One region of the Agarivorans litoreus genome, then DNA from elsewhere that is predicted to be linked to it. Evidence: predicted binding sites of a transcription regulator. Region 1 holds the regulator's gene; the other holds the start of a gene.
The links. Region 1 encodes FliA, which starts transcription of late flagellar genes. Its sites were predicted from a motif close to CTAAAGNTNNNNNNNNNNNNGCCGATA; they were not measured.

Region 1 (3,148 bases):
GCGCCGACAGCGTAGCGATGATTACTACCGACACCTATCGTATTGGTGCACATGAGCAACTCGCCACTTATGGCAAAATCATGGGCTGTGCAGTTCGTGTAGCTAATGATGAAGAAGAGTTATCACAGTTGCTTTATCAGTTTAAAGATAAAAAATTGGTGCTGATTGATACCGCCGGAATGAGTCAACGAGATCTTCGCTTACACGAGCAATTAGATAAGCTTGTAAAAAATAGTCGCGTTAATATTCGTAACTATTTGGTGATGTCAGCCAATGCACAGCGTCGGGTAATTGAAGAAACTGTGAATCAATTTCAGCGAATTCCTTTGGCTGGTACCATACTTACCAAATTAGATGAGAGCTTGGCATTAGGCGAAGTGTTAAATGTAACCTTGCGCCATGCCTTACCAATAAGTTACGTTACGCATGGTCAGCAAGTGCCTGAGGATATAGCGGTAGCAGCGCCAACCCAATTAATTGAACAAGCATTATCGGTTATCGATAAGCAAAGCCAGCAACATTTCTGGTTTAGTGAAACCGAACAACAAAAGGTTTCAGATGTATTCTAAAGACAATGAATTTGACCAAGCTAGCGGCTTAAGAATGATGCAACAAAAAAACAATGTAAAAGTTATCGCTGTAACGGGCGGCAAAGGGGGCGTAGGTAAAACTAACGTGACCCTTAACATGGGTATAGCCATGGCTGCTCAAGGTAAGCGTGTAATGGTACTGGATGCCGATTTAGGCCTAGCAAATGTAGATGTGCTGCTTGGTTTACGTGTAACTAAAAACCTCTCTCACGTTTTATCCGGTGAGTGCACCTTAGATGAAGTATTGGTTAAGGGCCCCAATGGCATTTTAATTGCCCCAGCGACTTCGGGGACGCAGTCAATGGTTGAGTTAAGCCCAGCCGAGCACGCAGGACTTATTCGTGCATTTAGTAGTATGAAAACACCTATTGATGTGTTGCTGGTTGATACGGCGGCAGGCATATCTGACATGGTGTTAAGTTTTGCTAAAGCGTCACAAGATATTTTAGTTGTGGTGTGTGACGAGCCAACTTCTATCACCGATGCATACGCGTTGATTAAACTGCTTTCCAATCAACATGGTGTGTACAAGTTTAAAATAGTCGCCAATATGGTTCGTAGCCTACGCGAAGGCCAAGAGTTATTTGCTAAGCTTACCCGAGTTACCGATCGCTTCTTAGATGCTACACTCGAATTAGTATCCTGTATTCCTTATGACAATAACGTGCGTTTAGCCGTAAGAAAACAGCGAGTGGTGGTCGAAGCTTACCCTAAATCGCCCGCATCTTTGGCATTTCGTTCGTTGGCAAGTAAAGCGTCTACGTGGCCGATTCCCGAACAGGCAGGCGGCCATTTAGAATTTTTCATCGAGAATCTTCTCGAGTTTGGACAACGCAAAAATAGAGAACAGCTTAGTGAATAAAGTTGCCGCTTATGCCAGCGCTAATGACACTAATGTTTTGGTGGAGCGCCATGCAAATTTGGTTAAACGAATAGCCCATCACCTAATGGCTAGGCTTCCGGCTAGCGTAATTGTTGATGACTTGATTCAATCTGGAATGATTGGCTTGATTGAAGCCGCGCGTAATTTTGATGGATCTAAAGGTGCTAGTTTTGAAACCTATGCTGGTATTCGTATTCGTGGTTCTATGCTCGATGAAATTCGTCGTGGCGACTGGGTGCCACGCTCAGTGCACAAAAACAGTCGCGCAATAAGCGACGCGATAGCAGAGGTTGAAAGGGAAAAAAACGGCGATGCGAAGGATGCTGAAGTAGCAGCTAAGTTAGGGGTAAGCTTGGGTGAATATCATTCCATGCTATCCGATGTAAATTGCGGGCGTATTTTAGGCATTGATGATCTCGGCGTGAGCGAAGATGTCATTTCCAGTGAGGAAAGCCGCGAGTTAAACCGACCCTTTGAAGGTTTTGCCAACCAGCGTTTTCAGCAATCTCTTGCAGAGTGTATTAAAGGGCTTCCCGAGAGAGAAGCGCTGGTATTATCGCTGTATTACGATGAAGAACTTAACTTGAAAGAAATTGGTGAAGTATTGAGCGTAAGCGAGTCCCGAGTCAGTCAAATTCATAGCCAAGCACTCGCTCGAGTTAAAACTCGAATGCGAGATTGGACACAATAGAGAAATTCATCCTTACATTTCTTGTAAAAGATGGACTAAAATTGTGTTTATTAAGGCATAATATCTTTATTACATAAATTTTTGGCCTAATTAGTGGCTTGTAAAACATCCTGTTGGGGGAAGTACCTTGGATAAAAATATGAAAATTCTGGTTGTTGATGATTTTTCAACGATGAGAAGGATTATTAAAAACCTACTTAGAGATCTTGGTTTTAACAATACGCATGAAGCTGATGACGGAAATACCGCATTACCTATGCTTAAAGGCGGAGATTTCGAATTTGTAGTAACAGATTGGAACATGCCTGGAATGGAAGGCATCGACCTACTGAAAAATATTCGTGCCGACGAAAGCTTGTCTCACTTGCCTGTTTTGATGGTAACTGCCGAAGCAAAACGTGAACAGATCATTGAAGCTGCTCAAGCCGGCGTAAATGGATATATTGTTAAACCTTTCACAGCAGCCACGCTAAAAGAGAAGCTAGATAAGATTTTCGAAAGACTACAATAAGAAAGGAAGATGCGTGAGCACAGATACTCCGATTATTTCATTAGCCGACGCCAAATCGTTGGTCTCGCTACTTGAAGAAGGAAATGTCGCCGAGGCGAATCAACTTGTTAGTGAGCTCTGTGCTCCAAAAGCTAACCTGCTATTTGATAAGGTTGGTCAGCTCACTCGTCAGCTTCATGACTCTTTAAACGAATTTAAACTGGATATTCGAATTAATGAGTTAGCTAATCAAGAAATCCCAGACGCTAAAGAACGGTTGAACTATGTGATAGAGATGACCGATCAAGCCGCCAATAAAACCATGGATGCTGTAGAGTCTGGCCTTCCTATTGCTGATCAATTAACTAACGAAATCAACAATATTATGCCTATTTGGCAAAGTTTGATGGAACGAAGAATCGAAATTGGCCAATTTAAGGCGCTATGTCACCAAATCGATATTTTCCTTAATAGTTCTTCAGCAAATGCCGATA
Region 2 (3,148 bases), 2.1 Mb from region 1:
TATACGGGAACTGGTCGAACAGCGCCCAATGGCTAATTTTGTGAGTACGGCTTAACTTACTTAAATTGTCATAAAGTGTATTAGGGTTACACGAAATATAAACAATATTGTCGTAGCTCTGCACCATGCCTAAGGTGGCATCATCTAAACCCGCTCGTGGTGGATCAACCAAAATGGTATCGCATTGATAAGTGCTTAAATCAACATCGGCTTCTTTTAGGCGGCGGAACTCGCGCTCACCTAACATCGCTTGAGTAAACTCTTCTGCCGACAAACGAATAATTTTTACGTTGTCGATGTTGTTATGTTTAATATTGTATTGCGCTGCTTCAACCGAAGGTTTGGCGATTTCGGTGGCCAATACCCGATTGAAGTTTTTGGCTAAGGCTAACGAGAAGTTACCATTGCCACAATACAGTTCTAGCAAATCACCTTGGCTAGTGCTGGTGGCGTGTTGCGCCCATTCCAACATGTGTTGATTTACGATTGCGTTAGGCTGGGTGAAGCTGTTTTCGATTTGCTGGTAAATGAGCTTTTCGCCATTAACTGTCAGTACTTCATCTACTCTATCTTGGTCTAAACACATTTTTTGTTTACGTGAGCGACCAATGATTTGAATCGAGAACTGCTTACTTAGTTCCACCTTTAGCTTCGCTGCTTCTACTTGCCAAGCTTCATCAATGGCTTTGTGGTAGAGCATGCTTACTATCACTTCGCCACTTAAAGTAGATAAAAAGTCCACTTGAAACAGTTTGTGGCGCAGCAGCGGGTTTGGCTTTAGCTGCTCAACTAAAATGGGCATTAGCTGGTTTATTATTTCGCTAGCCGGAGGAAAGCTGTCTACTCTAAATTTTTGTTTGGTTTGCTGGTCAAACATAATGTAGAAGAGATCGTCACCTTCGTGCCACACCCTAAATTCGGCGCGCATTCGGTAATGCTTAGTGGGTGAAGCAAATACGCTAGGCTGAGGGGGCGTGAATTCGGCAAACTGCTCTAAGCGTTTTGCCACTTTGTCGGCCAATAGTTGTTGGTACTGTTCTGGGTAGTATGCAATAGCGCTCATGGCCGTTCCTCTGTTCTAGCAAGCAGCGCAATTTAAAGGTGCGTGGCTTGCTTGTCCAGTTTATCTACAATAATAGTGATAATATTTCTAAAGTTTTAATTTTGGTCGCCGATAAGCTGTGACTAGGGTAAATCCGTGGAGGCTTTATGAACGAACTGAATGGCGTGGGCAAAACCCCCGTACAACAGTATGCCGAGCGCTTGTTGCAGCAGTCGGCACCGGCGATTGAGAAGCGCAATAACTTGGCAGATGACAAGGCAAGCTTAAACCAGCAAGGCGCGGTAGCTAGCCATGTGTTATTAAGTTCTATTGAAAAACACACCTTGTCTATGGCAACCGGCGGAGTCAGCCTCCCTAAACCCCAGCAAGTGAGCGTTTTTGATGCTGAAGAAGTCGCTCGAAACGTGCTTAATTTTGTTGCTAGCTCTTTACATAGTGCTAAAAAGTCGGGGATGTCGGAAGACAAGCTAGCTGAAATGATGGCCCAAGCCCGTAAAGGGGTGGATATGGGCTTTGAAGGTGCTCGAGAGGAACTTAGCGATGCGGGTATTCTCAATGAAGAGTTAGAAAAAGGCATCGATAAGAGTTATGACCTGATTCAAGATGGTTTGGAAAAGATTGAAGAAGGTGATTACGAAATTCAATCGGCCCCCCTTTATAACCAATTGGCAATGTCTAGTTCGCAATCCGCCACTATGGAGTTAGAAACAGCAGAAGGCGATAAGGTAACTATTAGTTACGGCTCGCAGTTAGCCGCAAGTTACAGTGAAGGGCGTTCTTCTATCCAGGCCTCTTTTGCCTCGCAGCAACAATTTAGTTTTTCGGTTGAAGGCGACCTTAATGATGATGAATTGGCGGCGATTGCCGATTTAATTAAACAGGTTGACGAGGTTGGCCAACAGTTTTTCTCGGGTGATTTAGATAAAGCCTTTGAGCAAGCCTTAAGCATTGGTTTTGACGAGCAGCAGTTAGTTGGCTTTGCGGTTAACTTTCAGCAACAACAAAGTGTCGCGGTTACCCAAGCCTATCAACAAGCTAATGAGGAACCCTCCAGCGGGTCTGAGCTGGTGCCAGAATTAAGCGAATTTTTGAGTTCTTGGCAAGATATTCAAGCCAAGGTGAGTGCTTTGTTTGCCCAACCTGAATCTGCTACCGAAAAGCTATTGGCTGGAATACTGCCTATTTCCAGCCCTAGTGACGAAGACGAAAAACAAGCAGATGTAGAGCGCTTTAAAGGTTTTGCTGACCGCATGGCTGAAGCTTTAGCTATGTTTAACAACACACCAGCTAATGTGAATAACGCAGCCGACAATATTAGTTAATTTCAAGTTGGGAAAAAGTGGGGCTTTTTGTGCTATCAATCACATTAAGCCTCACTTATAATTTCGCCCGCTGTGGTGCTTGAGTATTTAACCCTCAAGCTTAATAGGGAATCTGGTGCAAATCCGGAACTGACGCGCAGCGGTAATGAGGAACGAAAGCTCAAGGATTGGCCTTTTCCAAGGATCTCCAGACACTGTTTGTATCGCTAAACGGGAAGTCGCAGCCGTAGTACAAGTAATACGCCTCTAAGTCCGAATACCTGCCACATCGCACATGCTTATAACAGCAAAATACTACGCGAAGATTAGGATTACATCGATGAAGAAGTTCATATTACTGGCCGCAGTAGCGCCAGCTTTTGGCTATGCCCAAGCCCCACAGCAAGCCCCCCAAAAAGAACAACCCGCTACCATGGTTGTTACCGCCAACCGCATGGAACAAACCGAAGCCAGTGTTATTGCGCCACTTACGGTGGTTAATCGCAGCGACATTGAAAGCAGTGGTGCTCAAGACATTATTGATGTGCTAAGTCAGCAAGTGGGTATTAGCGTTACCCGTAATGGCGGTAAAGGACATGTTGAGAGTGTATTTATTCGCGGTACCAGCTCTGCGCAATCTTTGTTTCTTATCGATGGTGTGAGAATAAATACTGCTACAAATGGTGGCGCGCAGTTGTCACTACTGCCCTTAGAATTTGTTGAGCGTATTGAGATTTTACGTGGTGCGAGAGCTTCGATTTACGGCGCGGATGCCGTAGGCGGG

Region 2: the regulator FliA is predicted to act here: its motif matches at 1,151-1,177, upstream of K5L93_RS08020 (DUF5610 domain-containing protein).

What each region holds. Positions count from the first base shown of each region.
Region 1 covers NZ_BLPI01000001.1:3,811,880-3,815,027, forward strand. Annotated here, with positions in the region: gene flhF (flagellar biosynthesis GTPase FlhF) at 1-569, shown strand, start outside; gene K5L93_RS17530 (MinD/ParA family ATP-binding protein) at 559-1,452, shown strand; gene K5L93_RS17535 (RNA polymerase sigma factor FliA) at 1,445-2,164, shown strand; gene cheY (chemotaxis response regulator CheY) at 2,292-2,675, shown strand; gene K5L93_RS17545 (protein phosphatase CheZ) at 2,689-3,148, shown strand, end outside.
Region 2 covers NZ_BLPI01000001.1:1,736,396-1,739,543, reverse strand. Annotated here, with positions in the region: gene trmA (tRNA (uridine(54)-C5)-methyltransferase TrmA) at 1-1,063, opposite strand, end outside; gene K5L93_RS08020 (DUF5610 domain-containing protein) at 1,210-2,385, shown strand; cobalamin riboswitch at 2,442-2,667, shown strand; gene K5L93_RS08015 (TonB-dependent receptor domain-containing protein) at 2,705-3,148, shown strand, end outside.